DNA from 2 places in the Streptomyces sp. NPDC051183 genome. Region 1 is predicted to be linked to the other one. Evidence: riboswitches for the same ligand, from Rfam matches in the RefSeq annotation. Region 1 holds a riboswitch; the other holds the start of a gene.
What was found. Region 1 has a riboswitch for S-adenosylmethionine ahead of thrC (threonine synthase). Riboswitches for the same ligand answer to the same signal wherever they lie in the genome.
Positions count from the first base shown of each region.

Region 1 (9,143 bases):
GGATGTGGCGGAGCCGCCAAAGTGGTGTAGACCTTACGTGGATCGTACGTACAACAAGGGGTGGCAAGAGAACTGTGAAGGGCCGTTACCTGAGCCTGGCCGTGTCCGGCACCGCACTGTGTCTGACCGCTGTGACGCTGACGGGCTGCGGGGCCGTGTCGAGCCTCACCGGTGACAACGAGGTGACCCTGCGGGTCGTGGCGGCCGACTACGGGGACAATCCGCAGAACTCCTCCGCGGCCTACTGGAAGGAACTCTCGGAGTCCTTCGAGAAGGAACACCCGGGAATCAACGTCGAGGTCAGCGTCTACTCCTGGTCGGAGGTCGACGCCAAGGTCGCCGAGATGGTCAAGGCGGGCAAGGCCCCCGACATCGCGCAGATCGGCGCCTACGCCGACTACGCCGCCGACGGCAAGCTGTACACCGCCGACGAACTGCTCTCCGTACAGACCGAGGCCGACTTCCTGGCGCCGCTCGCCGACGCGGGCAAGGTCAAGCGCGTCCAGTACGGGCTGCCCTTCGTCGCCAGCACCCGGCTGCTCTTCTACAACGAGAAGCTGCTGACGGACGCCGGCGTCATACCCAAGGACGCCAAGACCGGCTGGCAGCCCAAGAGCTGGGCGGACCTCGAAGCGGCCGCCAAGAAGCTCAAGGCCGCCGGCGTGCAGACCCCCTTCGCGCTGCCGCTGGGCCGCGAGGAGGCACAGGCCGAGACGATGATGTGGCTGCTCGCGGGAGGCGGCGGCTACACCGACAACGAGGAGTCGTACGCGATCGACTCCCCGGAGAACGTCAAGACCTTCGAGTTCCTGCGCGACAAGCTGGTCGGGCAGGGCCTGACCGGCGCCGTCGAGCCCGGGAAGCTGGACCGGCAGGCCGCCTTCGACGCCTTCACGCGGGGCGAGGCCGGCATGCTCAACGGGCACCCGACGCTCCTGAAGCAGGCCGGGGAGAAGGGCGTGAAGTTCGGCATGACCGCCATGCCGACGATCGACGGGACCGAGCACTCGGCGATGGGCGTCGCCGACTGGGTGATGGCGTTCAAGAACGGACACCGCACGGAGTCCGGGAAGTTCCTGGACTACCTCTACCAGGCCAAGAACGTGACGGCCTTCACCGGCAAGTACGACCTGCTGCCGGTCACCACGAGCGGCTACCGGGCGATGGACGCCGCCGCCGGGGCCTCGCAGACGCAGCTGAAGACCTTCCTCCAGGCGCTGCCCAGCGCACGGCTGTACCCGGTCGGCAAGAAGTCCTGGGCGGCCGTGAGCGAGGACGTCAAGCAGAACATCGGCAAGAGCGTGCAGCCGGGCGGGCAGCCCGCGAAGGTCCTGGAGGACATCGCGGGCGCGGCGCGGGCCGCCGACCCCCGCTGAAACCCGGGTGTCAGCCGGCGGCGTTAATCTGGCCGTATGACGGACGAGGGGCGGCTGACCGCTGAGGAAGCGGCCGTGCTCGCCTACGAAGGCCGCACCTGGCCGGGGCCCGGGGCCAAGGAGCGGGCCATACGGGAAGGACTGGGGATGGCCCCGGTCCGGTACTACCAGCTGATCAACGCGCTGATGGACGACCCCCGGGCCCTGGAGCACGCGCCGGGCACGGTGAACCGGCTGCGGCGGATCCGCGAGGCCCAGCGGGCCCGGAGATGACGGGTCGGGGGCGCTCGCCGCGGACGTGGTCCGCGCCGTAGCCGTCGCCCCGCTCGGCCGTTAGGGTCGTGCGTATGGGGAGCCATCCGCACGACCTGCCGATGCCCGTCACCGTTGCCGGACGCGAGGGACTCGAAGCCCTCCTCCGGGTACCCCGGCGCTCCGTGGTCGCCCTCGACTTCGACGGCACCCTCGCCGAGATCGTCCCGGACCCGGACCAGGCGCGCGCCCACCCCGGTGCCGTCCCCGCACTCGCCGCGCTGGCCCCCGAGGTCGCGTCGGTGGCCGTGGTCACCGGACGGCCCGCCGGGGTCGCGGTCCGCTACGGGGGCTTCGCCGGCGTCTCCGGCCTGGAGCACCTGGTGGTGCTGGGCCACTACGGGGCCGAGCGGTGGGACGCGGTGTCCGGGATCGTGCACGCGCCGGCCGAGCACCCCGGGGTGGCGGCCGTACGGGCCGAGCTGCCGGGCTTCCTGGACGCGATCGGCGCGTGGCGCGGGACCTGGATCGAGGAGAAGGGCCGGGCGCTCGCGGTCCACACCCGGCGGGCGGCCGACCCGTCCGCGGCCTTCGAGGCCCTGCGCGAACCCCTGGCCGAACTCGCCGCGCGGCACGGGCTGATGGTCGAGCCGGGCCGTGCCGTACTGGAGCTGAGGCCGCCGGGCATGGACAAGGGCGTGGCGCTGTCGGAGTACCTGGCCGAGACGGGCGCGGAGGCCGTGCTGTACGCCGGCGACGACCTGGGCGACCTCGCGGCGTACTCGGCGGTGGAGAAGCTCCGGACCGACGGCATGCCGGGGCTGCTGGTGTGCAGCGGCTCGGCGGAGGTCCCGGAGCTGGCCGCCCGTGCCGATCTCGTCCTCGACGGGCCCGCGCAGGTCGTCGCGCTCCTGTCGCGCCTGGCCGTCGCCCTGCGGGGCTGACCGGCCCCTGCCCGTGAGGCCGTCGCCCTGCGGGGCTGACCGGCCCCTGCCCGTGAGGCCGCTGCCCTGCGGGGCTGACCGGCCCCTGCCCGTGAGGCCGCTGCCCTGTGGGCTGACCGGCCCCTGCCCGTGCGGCGCCGTTGCGGGGCTCCGCCCCGTACCCCGCGCCTCAAACGCCGGCGGGGCTGGATTTCGGCTGATGCCGCCCGCCCGGTGCGGCTGGATTGCGCGAAGCGCAACTGCAGCGCCGCCGCGCAATTGCAGCCCGGCGAGTTCCAGCCCCGCCGGCGTTTGAGGCGCGGGTCCGGGCGGAGCCCGCGGGGGGCCGCGCCTCGGGGGTGCCGCCCGGCGGAGCCGGACACGGCAGCGGACCCCCTAAGTGCTGAGGGCGGTGAGCTGCGCGGCGAACCACTGGGCCGGGGGGAGCGCAACGGCGGCCGCCGCGAGCCGCTTCGTGCGCTCGGCGCGCTCCGCCGCCGGCATGGACAGCGCCGCGTGCAGGGCCTGCGCCGTCTGTGTCACGTCGTACGGGTTCACCGTCAGCGCGTCCTCGCGGAGCTCCTCGTACGCCCCCGCCCCGGTCGACAGCACCAGCGCGCAGCCCGCCTCCGACACCACCGGGATCTCCTTCGCCACCAGGTTCATCCCGTCCCGCACCGGGTTCACCAGTGCCACGTCCGCCATCCGGTACGCCGCCAGCGAGCGCGCGAAGTCGTCCTGCACCGACACCAGCACCGGCTGCCAGTCCGCCGTGCCGAACTCCGCGTTGATCTCCGCCGCCAGCTCCGCGACCGACTCCGTGTACGCCCGGTACACCGCCAGGTCCTGCCGCGACGGATAGGCGGAGGCCAGGTGCACCACCCGCCCGCGCCACTCGGGGCGGGCCGTCAGCAGCTCCCGGTACGCCAGCAGGCCGCGCAGGATGTTCTTCGACAGCTCGGTCCGGTCCACCCGCACGATCGTCTTCAGGTCCCCGACCTCCGCCCGCAGCCCGGCCAGCTTGTCGTCCACCTCCGGCCGGTGCGCCAGCGCCCGCAGTTCGTCCGCGTCCACGCCCAGCGGGTACGCGGACACCTCCGTCCGCTGCCCGGCCGGGCAGCAGCTCAGGAAGTTCTCCGCCCACTGCGACGTGTGGAACCCCAGCCGGTCCGCACCGAGCATCCCCCGCAGCAGCTGCTCCCGGACGTCGTCCGGGAGCATGCCCAGGAAGTCCCGCGAAGCCCACGGCGTGTGCGTGAAGTGCCCGATCCGCAGGTCCGGCCGCAGCTCGCGCAGCGCACCCGGCACCAGCGCCAGGTGGTAGTCCTGCACCAGGACGCGGGCCCCCTGCGCCGCCTCCTGCGCGAGAGCCTCGGCGAAGGCCCGGTTGTACCGCACGTACGACGCCCACCGCCGCCGGAACTCCGCGTCGAAGACCGGCTCGCGCGGGACGTCGTACAGGTGGTGGTGGGTGAACCACAGCACCGAGTTCGCGATGCCGTTGTACGCGTCGTCGTACACCTCGGGATCGATGTCCAGCATCCGGACCCCTGGCTCGGCGACGCCCCTGCGCACCGCCTCCCGGTCCGCGTCCGACAGCGCGGCGCAGATCCACAGCGCCTGCGGCTGCTCGGCCAGGGCCGCCGAGAGACCGGAGACGAGTCCGCCCCCGCCGCGCCGGGCGCTGAGCGTGCCGTCGGCGGCCAGGGCGTACGAGAGCGGGCCGCGGTTGGCGGCGACGAGTACCTGAGAAGCCATGCGGCGAACCTAGCCCGGCCCGTGCCCGCTCAAACGTCAGTTCCTCCCGGGCGTTTTCCCCGGTTACGCCACACGACGGCGCGCGTACTCCTCGATGTCGCGCATCGGCGGCCGCTCCTCGGTGTCCACCGCGTACGTGTGCGGGACGAAGCCGTCCGGGCCCCGATCGAACTGGGTCAGCTCCGGCCGTACGAGGTGCCCGCGCGAGAGCCGCAGCTGGGCCGTGCGGTAGATCGCCGCGGCCATCCGGCCCAGCGCCTGGCCGTCCTGGTGGCGGTGCAGGCGTACCCCCACGTCCACCTGGGCCAGCGCGTCGAGCCCGACCGTGTGCAGCGCGTCCACCAGCAGGCCCAGCTCGACCCCGTACCCCACGGGGAAGGGCAGCCGCTCCAGCAGGGAGCGGCGTACGGCGTACTCACCGCCCAGGGGCTGTACGAAACCGGCGAGTCTCGGCCAGTGGAGGTTGAGCAGCGGGCGCGCCACCAGCTCGGTGACCCGCCCGCCCTGGCCGGGGGCGTCGCCGAGCGGACGGTCGTACATCGCCTTGACGAACTGCACGTCCGGATCGGTCAGCAGCGGGCCCACGATCCCGGACACGAAGGCGGCGGAGAAGTCGCGCAGGTCGGCGTCGACGAAGCACACGATGTCGCCGGTGGTGACCAGCAGCGAGCGCCACAGCACCTCGCCCTTGCCGTGCAGGGCCGGGATCCGCGGCAGGATCTCGTCGCGGTGCACCACCCGGGCGCCGGCCTTCGCCGCGACCTCCGCGGTGCCGTCGGTGGAGCCCGAGTCGATCACGACCAGCTCGTCCACCAGGGGGACGGGCAGTCCCTCGATCAGATCGCGCCGGATCACCTCGACGATATCGCCGACCGTCGCTTCCTCGTCGAGCGCGGGCAGCACCACGCTGACCGTGGTCCCCGCTGCCCGCTTGGCGGAAAGCAGCTGGTCGAGCGGTCGGTCGGCGGCGGACCAGGAGCGGTCTGCCAGCCAGCGCTCCACCTCTTCCAGCACCTTCTGCACTCCCTGGTTCATCATCGGGTTCATTACTGGTTTGGACCGAAATGTGATCCATCTCGCGGTTCGGACGGCTGTCTCAACCGCCCGGGCCTTCGGTTACAGTCTTGAACAACGCGAAGGTCCACCGCATGCCGGGGGTCCCCGCGTACAAACGCACCGGCGCGCCATAGAGCGCGTGTGCCGGTGCCATACCGCTCATCCAGAGGGGCAGAGGGACACGGCCCGTTGAAGCCCCGGCAACCCTCCAGTCGGTTCTCGCGATGCGTTTTTGCGCACTCCCGCGAGGTCCCCGGCTAGGGAAGGTGCCAATTCCGTCTCATGGCGAAGTGCGCCATGGGGAAGATGAGGAGAAAGGGCCTCGCCATCATGGCTGCACAGACTGCTCCCACCTCTGTCGATCTCGGACCTGCCACCGGCCTTTCCTGCCGCGAGTGCGGAACCCGCTTCGAGCTCGGTCCGATCTTCGCCTGCGCCGAGTGTTTCGGACCGCTGGAAGTCGCCTACGACCTCCCCCTCGGTGACCCCGAGGCGCTGCGCGCGGCGATCGAGGCCGGACCCCAGAACATCTGGCGCTACGCGCCGCTGCTGCCCGTCCCCGCGGACGTGGCCTCCAAGCCGAGCCTGAACCCCGGCTTCACCAAGCTCGTGGACGCGGCCAACCTGGCCAAGGAGCTCGGCGTCACCGGCAAGCTCTACGTCAAGGACGACTCCGGCAACCCGACGCACTCCTTCAAGGACCGCGTCGTGGCCATCGCCGTCGAGGCCGCCCGCGCCTTCGGCTTCACCACGCTCTCCTGCTCCTCCACCGGCAACCTGGCCGGCGCCGTCGGCGCCGCGGCCGCCCGGGCCGGCTTCCGCTCGTGCGTGTTCATCCCGCACGACCTGGAGCAGGGCAAGGTCGTCATGGCCGGTGTGTACGGCGGCGACCTGGTCGGCATCGAGGGCAACTACGACGACGTCAACCGCTTCTGCTCGGAGCTCATCGGCGACCCGCTGGGCGAGGGCTGGGGCTTCGTCAACGTCAACCTCCGCCCGTACTACGGCGAGGGCTCCAAGACCCTGGCGTACGAGATCTGCGAGCAGCTCGGCTGGCAGCTGCCCGACCAGATCGTGATCCCGATCGCGTCCGGCTCGCAGCTGACGAAGATCGACAAGGGTCTGCAGGAGCTGATCAAGCTCGGCCTGGTCGAGGACAAGCCGTACAAGATCTTCGGCGCCCAGGCCGAGGGCTGCTCCCCGGTGTCCACCGCCTTCAAGGCCGGTCACGAGGTGGTCCGCCCGCAGAAGCCGAACACCATCGCCAAGTCGCTGGCCATCGGCAACCCGGCGGACGGCCCGTACGTCCTGGACATCGCCCGCCGCACCGGCGGCTACGTCGAGGACGTCAACGACGAGCAGGTCGTCGAGGCCATCAAGATCCTGGCGCAGACCGAGGGCATCTTCGCCGAGACCGCGGGCGGCGTGACCGTCGGCGTGACGAAGAAGCTCATCGAGAACGGGCAGCTCGACCCGGCGCTGACCACCGTGGTCCTGAACACCGGCGACGGCCTCAAGACCCTGGAGGCGGTGGCCGCGGACAGCGGGCAGACCGCCACCATCCGCCCGAGCCTGGACGCGTTCCGCGCCGCCGGCCTGGTCTGATCCTCTCTCCCTGCACACCGGAAAGGCAGAAGCGCCATGAGCGTCAACGTCCGCATCCCCACCATCCTGCGCACCTACACCGGCGGCAAGGCCGAGGTCCCCGCCGAGGGCGCGACCCTCGCCGAGGTCATCGAGTCCCTGGAGAAGAGCCACCCGGGCATCGCCGCGCGCGTCCTGGACGACCAGGGCAAGCTGCGCCGCTTCGTGAACGTCTACGTCAACGACGACGACGTGCGTTTCGAGGGCGGACTGCAGACGGTGACGCCGGAAGGCGCCGGCATCTCGATCATTCCGGCCGTCGCGGGCGGCTGATCCCGGCCGGCCGGCGTCCGGCTGGCACGTAAAATCTAGAATTGCCCCCTCCGCTAATAAGCGGAGGGGGCAATTCTGCTTGGTTGGGCGCGGTAGGGTTGGGGAAGTCCCCTCCGCTGTTCTTGCCCGCCGCATATGAGCGGGTCGCATGAGGGTTGACATTGAGTCAACATGCAAGTGCCGTATGGGCTGTTTGCGGTGCTATGCCGGGTCCGAGTTGCCCTGGAAGATGCCAGCTTTTCACTCTATTTCAATCTTTCCCCGTGTCCAGAATTCTCGTCGGATTGACCTGTTGCAGACAGCAGCGGTGCGGATACATTCAGCCCCGGTCGAGGCGTTCCGGCGCAAGTTCTGACCCGGGACCGCGAAGTGCGGTCCTGCGCAAGGGCCAGTAATAGGGGAGTTAGGCATGGCTCAGGGCACCGTCAAGTGGTTCAACGCGGAGAAGGGCTACGGCTTCATCGCGGTCGACGGTGGTGCGGATGTGTTCGTCCACTACAGCGCCATCCAGATGGACGGGTACCGCACCCTTGAAGAGGGTCAGCGGGTCGAGTTCGAGATCTCGCAGGGCCAGAAGGGTCCGCAGGCGGACATGGTCAAGCTCGCACTCGGCTAGTCCCGGCGCGATCGACCGCCCACGCGTACGCACGAGGGGCCCACATCCTGGACACGGGATGTGGGCCCCTCGTACGTCGTCCCCCGGCGGCCCGTGTCCCGCCCGCCTCCCGGCCGGGCGTTGCACGAAGCCGCTTGCACTCGGGGGGGTCGAGTGCTAATCATTGGCGTTAGCACTCTCCTGGTGAGAGTGCTACTAAGACGAGGACCGGGTCGGTGAGGCCCGCAGGGTCCGGCGGGAAGGAACCGCCGGGCACGCAGGCCGTCCGTCGCGGGCGCGGGCGCGGTCCGGGAGCAATCCACCGCTGTCCGGGAGGACCACTTCAGATGGCCAAGATCATTGCGTTCGACGAGGAGGCCCGGCGCGGTCTCGAGCGAGGCATGAACCAGCTCGCCGACGCCGTCAAGGTCACCCTTGGCCCCAAGGGTCGCAACGTCGTCCTTGAGAAGAAGTGGGGCGCCCCCACGATCACCAACGATGGTGTCTCCATCGCCAAGGAGATCGAGCTCGAGGACCCGTACGAGAAGATCGGCGCCGAGCTGGTCAAGGAAGTCGCCAAGAAGACGGACGACGTCGCCGGCGACGGTACGACCACCGCCACCGTCCTCGCCCAGGCGCTCGTCCGCGAGGGCCTGCGCAACGTGGCCGCCGGTGCGAACCCGATGGCCCTCAAGCGCGGCATCGAGAAGGCCGTCGAGGCCGTCTCCGGCGCCCTGCTGGAGCAGGCGAAGGATGTCGAGACCAAGGAGCAGATCGCTTCCACGGCCTCCATCTCCGCCGCCGACACCCAGATCGGCGAGCTCATCGCCGAGGCCATGGACAAGGTCGGCAAGGAAGGCGTCATCACCGTCGAGGAGTCGCAGACCTTCGGTCTGGAGCTCGAGCTCACCGAGGGCATGCGCTTCGACAAGGGCTACATCTCGGCGTACTTCGCCACCGACATGGAGCGCATGGAGTCGTCCCTCGACGACCCGTACATCCTGATCGTCAACTCGAAGATCGGCTCGGTCAAGGACCTGCTGCCGCTCCTCGAGAAGGTCATGCAGTCCGGCAAGCCGCTGCTGATCATCGCCGAGGACGTCGAGGGCGAGGCCCTGTCGACCCTGGTCGTCAACAAGATCCGCGGCACCTTCAAGTCCGTCGCCGTCAAGGCCCCGGGCTTCGGCGACCGCCGCAAGGCCATGCTCGGCGACATCGCCATCCTCACCGGTGGCACGGTCATCTCCGAGGAGGTCGGCCTCAAGC
Region 1 is NZ_JBFBBA010000037.1:19,937-29,079, forward strand. Features, by position in the region: gene AB0M99_RS28220 (extracellular solute-binding protein) at 75-1,376, shown strand; gene AB0M99_RS28225 (DUF3263 domain-containing protein) at 1,413-1,649, shown strand; gene otsB (trehalose-phosphatase) at 1,724-2,572, shown strand; gene AB0M99_RS28235 (trehalose-6-phosphate synthase) at 2,948-4,309, opposite strand; gene AB0M99_RS28240 (glucosyl-3-phosphoglycerate synthase) at 4,373-5,323, opposite strand; SAM riboswitch class I at 5,522-5,678, shown strand; gene thrC (threonine synthase) at 5,672-6,970, shown strand; gene AB0M99_RS28250 (MoaD/ThiS family protein) at 7,007-7,282, shown strand; gene AB0M99_RS28255 (cold-shock protein) at 7,692-7,898, shown strand; gene groL (chaperonin GroEL) at 8,225-9,143, shown strand, end outside.

Region 2 (9,143 bases), on a different contig from region 1:
GCTCACCGAGAAGCTCCGCGCGAAGCTGAGCAAGGGCTACTTCGGCGAGGACAACCAGATTCCGAAGCCCACGGTGGAGGAGTACAAGGAGATCCAGAGCGGCCACGGCCACCACTGATCCCCGCACGGCTTGAACGCATGAGGGACTGATTTCGGTCAGTCCTGGTGTCGCCACGGTGAGAGCCCCGTCCAATCATTGGACGGGGCTCTTTGCCGTTCACCTGCGCTGGATAGGCTGAGACCCTTCCCAATCGACGCGGGCGGCTAGTACGGGGGCGGCCCACCAGCAGCAGGAGCGGACCATGAACGTTGTGACCCCGGCAGGCGGCGACAGCGTGGCGGCCCGTGGCTGGCCGGGCGTCCTCGACGCCCTGCTGAACGGCCAGGACCTGCACGCCGACGACACGGCCTGGGCCATGGACCGGATCATGCGCGGGGAGGCCACCGACGCCCAGATCGCCGGCTTCGTGGTCGCGCTGCGGGCCAAGGGCGAGACGGTCGCGGAGATCACCGGCCTGGTGCGCACCATGTACGAACACGCCAACCTGATCCAGGTGCCGGGCCGGACGGTGGACATCGTCGGCACCGGCGGCGACGGCGCCAAGACGGTGAACATCTCCACGATGTCGGCCGTCGTGGTGGCCGGTACGGGTGCCAAGGTGGTCAAGCACGGCAACCGGGCCGCGTCCTCCGCGAGCGGTTCCTCGGACGTCCTGGAGAAGCTCGGGGTGAACCTCGACCTCACCCCGCAGCGGGTGGTGGAGGTCGTGGAGGAGGCCGGGATCACGTTCTGCTTCGCCGTGAAGTTCCACCCGGCGCTGCGACACGTGGCGGCGGCCCGCAAGGAGCTGGGCATCCGGACCACCTTCAACTTCCTCGGCCCGCTGACCAATCCGGCCCGGGTGCGGGCGCAGGCGACCGGTGTGGCCGATGCCCGGATCGCGCCCATCATGGCGGGCGTGCTGGCCGACCGGGGCTCCTCCGCGCTGGTCTTCCGGGGCGACGACGGCCTGGACGAGCTGACCACGACCGCGACCTCGCGGGTGTGGTGGGTCCGCGACGGCAAGGTCGCGGAGCAGACCTTCGACCCCCGTGACGTGGGCATCTCGCTGGTCGACGTCTCCGCGCTGGGCGGCGGGGACCCCTCGTACAACGCGGACGTCGCCCGCCGGCTGCTGGCCGGCGAGACGGGTCCGGTCCGCGACGCCGTGCTGCTGAACTCGGCGGCCGCGCTGGTGGCCCTGGACCCCGGTACGGGCACGCTGGAGGAGGAGCTGCGGGCCGGCATGGCCCGGGCGGCCGAGGCCATCGATTCGGGCGCGGCCCGGGCGGCGCTCGCCCGGTGGGTGCAGGCCAGTAACCGCTGATCATTTTCGGCCAAGATCCCGGTCCGGAATGTGGACCGGGGTCTTGCGCCGGAGGGATCTTGTGGCAGGATGCTCAGCAGGTCACGAGTGACAGCGTTTAGGCCCCGGCTTGCTGTCCGGCAACCCTCCTTCCGTGGCGGGGTGCCCCGGGTGATGACCAGGTCGTAGGCAGCGAGGTCTACGGCAAGCGCGGATCCCTCGACACCAGGGGTCCTGGTCTCTCGAGGAGTTCCTTCCGTGAGCAAGCGAATGCGATAGGGCGAATCCGCCCCCACTTCAACCCTCGGAACAGGGTCACTTTCGTGTACTCCCGTTCGTTTCCGAGGACTTTCCCGTACCCCGGACGGCCGTAGCGCCGTACCCGCGTACGGGCACTTTCGAAGCCATTCAGCCCTGCCTGCCGGGAGATACCGCCATGTCCGCATTCCTGAACGCCGTCGCCACCACCACCGCCACCTCCGTCGCCGCCGAGGCCGACCCCGCCTGTGCCGCGCCGCTGCCGGTCCTCGGCCGCGACGTCACCGTCCCGCTCGTCACCGGCGGCGAGGTCACCTACGCCGCCCTCGACTACGCGGCCAGCGCCCCGGCCCTGCAGCGCGTCTGGGACGACGTGGCCGCGTACGCCCCGTACTACGGCAGCGTGCACCGCGGCGCCGGCTACCTCTCGCAGCTCTCCACCGACCTCTTCGAGCAGAGCCGGGTCACGGTCGCCGAGTTCCTCGACTGCCGGCCCGCCGACCAGGTCGTCTTCACCCGGTCCACCACCGACTCCCTGAACCTCCTCGCCGCCGTGCTCCCGGCCGGCTGCCAGGTCTTCGTCTTCGAGACCGAGCACCACGCCTCGCTGCTGCCCTGGACGAACGCGCAGGTCACGTACCTCAACGCACCCCGCACCCCGGACGAGGCCGTCGCCACCCTGGAACGGGCGCTCGCCGACCGGGAGCCCTACGGCCCGGCGCTGGTCTGCGTGACCGGCGCGTCCAACGTCACCGGCGAACTGTGGCCGGTGAAGGAGCTCGCCGCCGCAGCGCACGCCCACGGCGCGCGCATCGTCCTGGACGCCGCCCAGCTGGCCCCGCACCACCCCGTCTCGGTGCAGGACCTCGACGTGGACTGGGTCGCCTTCTCCGGGCACAAGCTGTACGCCCCCTTCGGCTCGGGCGTGCTGGCCGGCCGCGCGGACTGGCTCCAGCAGGCCGAGCCGTACCTGGCCGGCGGCGGAGCCTCGCGCAAGGTCGCCCGGCGGGAGGACGGCGGGGTGGACGTCGAGTGGCACACCACCGCCGCGCGGCACGAGGCCGGCTCCCCGAACGTGATCGGCGTGTACTCGATCGCCTCCGCGTGCAGGGCGCTCACCGAGGCCGGCTTCGACACCCTGGTCGCCCGCGAGCAGGAGCTCATCGCCAAGGTCCGCGAGGGCCTGGCCGAGGTCCCGGCGGTCCGGATCCTCTCCCTGTTCGGCGAAGACGCCCCGCGCGTCGGCGTCATCTCCTTCGTCGTCGACGGCTGGAACAGCTCGCACTTCGCCGCCGCGCTGTCCGCCGAGTACGGGATCGGCGTGCGCGACGGGCTGTTCTGCGCCCACCCGCTGGTCCGCACCCTGCTGGGCAGCGAGCCGCAGGCCCAGGGCGAGTGCGGGGCCCCGGAGGCCGCCCCGGGCGAGCGCTCCCTCAACGCCATCCGCGTCAGCTTCGGCGCGGGCACCCCCGACGAGCACGTCGAGCGCTTCGTCCGCGCGGTGCGCGAGCTCGTCCAGGACGGTGCCAAGTGGCAGTACCGCACCGAAGAGGGCCGCTGCGTCCCGGCCGTGTGACAGGGTCGGGCCATGACGTACTGGGACCCGATACCCACAGCCCGCGCGGCGCGGACCGGACCGCTGCCCACCCCGGACGGCGGTACGTGGCTGCCGGATCCGGCCCACGGCGGGTACTGGAACACCAGGCCGGACCGGTGGGACGGGCGCAACTGGCGCAATGTCCCGGGCCCCTTCTACGGCTCCGGGACCGACAGCTGCTGGATGGGCCGGCTGATCGCGCCCGCCAACGTCCTCTACGACGACGAGTGGGGCGAGGAGTTCGTCTACCGCCAGCCCCGCGACGCGCACGAGACGCTCGCGGTGCTCGGCGCGGCCGCCCAGGACCCGATGGTGGGCTACGCCTGCGACGGTGACGACCACTGGACCCCCGAGCTGGTCCGCGCCTGGTGGCGGGACCGCGGCCGGGTGCGGGAGTGGGCCGTCGCCCTGGACCGCACGTGGTCGGCGTCGGCGGAGGCCCAGGAGCGCGAGGCGGCCGCCGGGGCGCGCGACTACGTCGCCCACATCGACGGCGGCCTCGAAGACCACCTGCGCGGCTACCTGTTCCGGCTCTCCGAAGGCCGCCCGGCGGCTCCCGGCGAGAGCCTGCCGGGCCTGTAGGCGTAGGCCCCTACGCGTCCAGGCCGATGGCGAAGGCCGCTTCCAGGTCGTGCTGGGAGTAGGTGCGGAACGCCACGTGGGTGTCCGTCACCTCGACGCCCGGGATCTTGCTGATGCGGCCGGGGATGATGTCCGCCAGGGTCTCGTGGCGGGCGACGCGGACGAGCGCGATCAGGTCGTACGTACCGGTGACGGAGTAGACCTCGCTGACGCTGTCCAGCGCGGCGATGGACTCGGCGATCTCAGGAATGCGGTCCACGCTGGTCTTGATGAGCACGATCGCGGTGATCACGGTTGGCTGTCTCCCTCGCTGGCCGTCGCTGGTCGTCTCACTCTAGTCGTACGCCGGTAGCGCACCCACGCGTAGAGGAACCCGAGCGAGAAGCCCACCACGTGGGCCAGATAGGCGACGCCCGGGCCGCTGCCCGCGCGGTGCGCCGCCAGCCACTGGAGGCCGAACCAGAAGAGCAGGACGATCCACGCCGGGAAGCGCAGCGGCAGGAAGAAGAGGAACGGGAACAGGCTCGTCACCCGGGCCCTGGGGAACAGGCACAGGAAGGCGCCCAGGACCGCCGAGATCGCCCCGGAGGCGCCGACCAGCGTCTGGTCCGAGGAGGCGTTGGCCGCCGCGTACGCGGCCAGGGCCAGGTAGCCCGTACAGACGTAGAAGCAGAGGAACTCCGTCCGGCCCATGCGCTCCTCGGTCATGGCGCCGAAGACGTAGAGGAAGAGCATGTTGCCCAGCAGGTGCAGCCAGCTGCCGTGGATGAACAGCGCCGTGAGCGGCGTCAGCAGGGCGCGGTGGGCCCCCGTGAACAGCTCGTCGGGGACCACGCCCCAGCGGCGGAAGTACTCCGTCCCCGAGACCAGCAGCTCCCCGCCCGTCCCGTAGCCCGGGTTCAGGCCCGAGGCCGGGCCGAGCAGGAACACCACGCAGCACGCGGCGATCAGCGAGTGCGTGACCACCGGGCCCCGGGAGGCCTCGCGCAGGGCCTGCCACCTTACGATCATGCGACCGAGCATGACCCAACCCGACCCACTTGGAGCGGTGGCAGGCCGTAGGGTTACGAGCTGCGCAGTCCGCCGGGTCGTGCGGGCGGCTTTTGATTGAATGAACCATGAAGGAGAGAGCGGCCTGATGACGGTTCCCCTGCCTACCGACACCACCCGGTGGCGCTGCACCCTGTGCGGCAACCTCACGCGGTTCGACGTCACCCGTTCGTCGAAGGTCGTGGAGTACGTCCACTTGGACCTCGCCGGGGAGCCGAAGGTCGAGGAGCGCGAGGTGGTCAATGAGACCATCGAGTCGGTCCGCTGCCGCTGGTGCAACGCGGTGGACCAGATCGAACTCGTGGACAGGCCGGGCGCGGACTCCTGACGGAGCCGTGCCCACACGTACATCACGGTAGGGGTGACGGATTGTGGAGCCAGCAAGCGGCGCTGAGCCGGCCGACGCGGCCGGCGACGCCGCAGAGGTGCTCGACCGCCCGCTGCCGGAAGGCGTGCGGCGCCGGGTGGTCGCGCTCGTCTCGGACGCCTTCGGCGGTCTGACGGTCGCGGACCTCCCGGCGCAGTTGCGCCAGTACGCCCGTTTCACCCCGACCCGGCGCGCCAAGTTCGCGGGCAACGCCATGGCGACGGCGGTCGAGACCGACCCCGTCTTCCGCGGCCGGGTCGCCGAGAAGTTCCGCGAGGCGCAGGCCGAGCTCGCCGGGGCGCTGGACGCGGGCGCCCCGCCCGCGGCCGCCGATCCGCTGGACGTGGCGGCCGCCGCGTACGTCCTGCGGCCGGTCGGCTGGGTCAAGCTGGTGGCCGCCGCGGGCGAGGAGGCGCAGCGCGCCGATGCCGAGCGGGTGGGCGAGGAGACCCGGCGGGAGCTGGACCGCCTCCGCGAGGAACTGGTCCACGTACGGGAGCTGCAGCGCACCGGCGGCGAGCAGGTGCGGGTGGAGCTGGACGCGGCCCGCAAGGAAGCGGAATCGCTTCAGCGCAAACTGCGCAGCGCCCTCAGCGACGTCAAGCGGGGCGAGGCCGCCCTGCGCAAGGTGAACGCCGAGATCGACGGCATCCGCGGTGAGGCGGCCGCGCAGGTGGCCGCAGCCGAGAGCGAGACCCGGCGGCTCAAGTCCCGCCTCGCGGAGGTGGAGACGGCGCTGGAGACCTCGCGCCGGGCCACCCGCGAGGGCCGCAGCATCGAGGACATGCGGCTGCGGCTGCTGCTGGACACCGTGCTGGACGCGGCGGCGGGGCTGCGCCGCGAGCTGGCGCTGCCGCCGGTGTCCACGCGGCCGGCGGACACCGTGGACGCGGTGGAGCCGGGCCTGATGACCCCCAAGGACATCGCGGCGCGCGCCCTGTCGGAGACCGATCCGGCGCTGCTGGACCAGTTGCTGGCGCTGCCTCAGGCGCACCTGGTGGTCGACGGCTACAACGTGACCAAGACGGGCTATCCGACGATGCCCCTGGAGAAGCAGCGCCTGCGGCTGCTGGGCGGGCTGTCGATGCTCGCCGCGCAGACGGGTGCGGAGATGACCTGTGTCTTCGACGGTGCGGAGCTGGCGGCCCCCGTGCTGCTCGCGCCGCCGCGCGGGGTGCGGGTGCTGTTCTCCAAGGCCGGTGTGACGGCGGACGAGCTGATCCGCCAGCTGGTGCGCGCCGAGCCGCCGGGCCGGCCGGTGGTCGTGGTCTCCACCGACCGCGAGGTCGCCGACGGGGTGGCCAAGGCCGGGGCCCGGCCGGTGGCGTCCGCCTTGCTCCTGAAGCGGCTTTCACGCGTTTCGTAACTGCTGAGTCGAATGCCGGAATTGGCAGGACTTCGAGGGAACGTACCGTCAAGTGCCCTGCACGGAGCGTGCGCTGTAGGTAAAGAAGCTGGTCGGAGACCGAGTTTTTTCCCTGCAGGATTTGAACTGATCACAGAAGGGTCACTAGGGTCAGCTCAAACCTTCGTGCGGTAGATCACTCATTCGGGGTGTCGGCGAAGGTGTCGCCGAGTCTTGAGTTCCTTCGGCGGCTCTAGGAAGAAGGAGCTCGCCTTCGTGGCGTCCCACCGTCGACCCAAGCAGCCGACCCGCACTCGTGTGACCGTGCTGACCGCGACCGCAGCAGCGGCCGTCGCCCTCTCCTCCCAGGGTGCCTCCGCGGCTCCGGCGAAGCCGAGCAAGGACGAGGTCAAGACCCAGGTCGACGCCCTCTACGAAGAGGCCGAGCAGGCCACCGAGAAGTTCAACGGGGCCCAGGAGCGCCAGGACAAGCTGGAGAAGGAGATAGGCCAGCTCCAGGACCAGGTCGCCCGCGGCCAGGAGGAGCTCAACGTCCTGCGCGGCACCATCGGTTCGATGGCCAGCGCGCAGTACCGCACCGGCGGCATCGACCAGTCCCTCACGCTGTTCCTCTCCGCCGACCCCGACAACTACCTCGACAAGGCCTCCACGCTGGAGCAGTTGAGCGGCAAGCAGGTCGAGGCGGTCCAGAAGATCCAGGCCAAGCAGCGCAGCCTGGCGCAGCAGCGCCAGGAGGCCGCCGGCAAGCTCGCCGACCTCGATGCGACCCGCAAGGAGCTCGGCGAGAAGAAGAAGATCTCGTCGGACAAGCTCGCCCAGGCCCAGGCCCTCCTCAACACGCTGACCGCGCAGGAGCGCGCGCAGCTCAAGGAGGAGGCCAAGAAGGCGGGCGGCAGCGCGGCCGAGCAGGCCGAGCTCAGCAACGTCAAGGGCTCCGGCCGGGCCGCGGACGCGCTGCGCGCCGCCGTGACCAAGAACGGCGCGTCCTACGTCCGCGGCGGCACCGGACCGAACGCGTTCGACTGCTCCGGCCTCACGCAGTGGGCGTACCGGCAGGCCGGGATCAAGATCGGCCGCACGACCTACGACCAGGTCAAGGACGGCCAGAAGATCAGCCTGAGCGAGCTCCAGCCCGGAGACCTGGTCTTCTACTCCAACCTCCAGCACGTCGGGCTGTACGCGGGCAACGGCAAGGTCTTCCACGCCGCCAACCCGAGCGCCGGCGTCCTGTACGGATCCCTCAGCGGCTTCGCCTACGGGGTCCGCGTCGGCAGCTGACGCCCCCCGCCCCGTCGGGACGCGCCGCACACCGCCCATCCGGGCGAATTCCGGAGCCCCGATCTGACCACACGCCCCGCCGGTGACCTGCGTCTCCGGCGGGGCGTCACTGTGTGTGGCCCTCGGCGGTCGTTGGCCGGTGCGTGTCCGCGCGGCTACTGTCTGCCAGCGCGGAACCCGGCACACGGCCGTCCACGGGGGGCGGACCCGGGCACCGCGCAGCGGAAGGGAGCGGTTGCACGTGGCGTCCCATCGCCGGCCCGGGCCCAGTGCCCTCGACCGGAACACCAAGGTCACCGTCCTCACCGCCGCCGCGGCAGGAGCCGCGGTCGCCATGACGGGCGCCCCCGCGAGCGCGGCCCCCGGTCTGCCCCACGACCCCCCGGCCGGCGCCCGCGCCCGGGTCGACCGGCTCTTCGAGGAGGCCGAGCAGGCCACCGAGCGCTTCAACGAGGCGGGCGCGAAGGCCGACAGGCTCCGGGCCGAGGTCAACCGGACCCAGGACGCGGTGGCCCGCGGCCAGGACCGCATCAACACCATGCGGGGCATCCTCGGCGCCTTCGCCGGGGCCCAGTACCGCTCCGGCGGCATCGATCCCGCCGTGGAGCTGATGCTGTCCGAGGACCCGGACGACTACCTGGAGAAGGCCGCCGCCCTCGACCGGCTCACCGGCGCCCAGGCCCGTCGGCTCGACGAACTGCGCTCCGAGCAGCGCCGGCTCGGCCAGCAGCGCCAGGAGGCCTCCCTCAAGCTCGCCGAACTGGACGCCGTACGCGCGGACGTGGCCAGGCAGAAGCGCGCCGTCACGGCCAAGCTCGCCGCGGCCCGCCGGCTGCTGAACGCGATGCCCACGCAGGAGCGCGCCGACTTCGAGCGCGCCTCGCGGTCCGGCGGCCGCCCCGAGGGGCTGCCCGACCTGCCCTCCGCGGGCCCCTCCTCGGGGCGCGCCGGGGCCGCGGTGATGGCGGCCCGGTCCGCGGTCGGGCGCCCGTACATCTGGGGCTCCACCGGCCCCTCCGGCTTCGACTGCTCCGGGCTGATGGTGTGGTCGTACCGGCAGGCGGGTGTCGCCCTGCCGCGCACCTCGCAGGCCCAGCGCTACGCCGGCCGGCAGGTGCCGCTCTCGGAGGCGCGGCCGGGCGACCTGGTGACGTACCGCTCGGACGCCAGCCACGTCGGCATGTACGTGGGCAACGGCCAGGTGGTGCACGCCCCTTACCCGGGGGCCCGGGTGCGGTACGACCCCGTCGGGATGATGCCGGTGTCGTCGGTGACCCGGCCCTGAGTCCCGCCGTGCGT
Region 2 is NZ_JBFBBA010000004.1:184,112-193,254, forward strand. Features, by position in the region: gene AB0M99_RS05280 (cytochrome bc complex cytochrome b subunit) at 1-118, shown strand, start outside; gene trpD (anthranilate phosphoribosyltransferase) at 303-1,367, shown strand; SAM riboswitch class IV at 1,447-1,563, shown strand; gene AB0M99_RS05290 (aminotransferase class V-fold PLP-dependent enzyme) at 1,783-3,180, shown strand; gene AB0M99_RS05295 (hypothetical protein) at 3,193-3,783, shown strand; gene AB0M99_RS05300 (Lrp/AsnC ligand binding domain-containing protein) at 3,794-4,075, opposite strand; gene AB0M99_RS05305 (rhomboid family intramembrane serine protease) at 4,072-4,794, opposite strand; gene AB0M99_RS05310 (hypothetical protein) at 4,922-5,161, shown strand; gene AB0M99_RS05315 (NYN domain-containing protein) at 5,202-6,566, shown strand; gene AB0M99_RS05320 (NlpC/P60 family protein) at 6,822-7,844, shown strand; gene AB0M99_RS05325 (NlpC/P60 family protein) at 8,086-9,129, shown strand.
Region 2: linked by a shared signal. The riboswitch ahead of AB0M99_RS05290 (aminotransferase class V-fold PLP-dependent enzyme) and the one ahead of thrC (threonine synthase) in region 1 are both predicted to bind S-adenosylmethionine.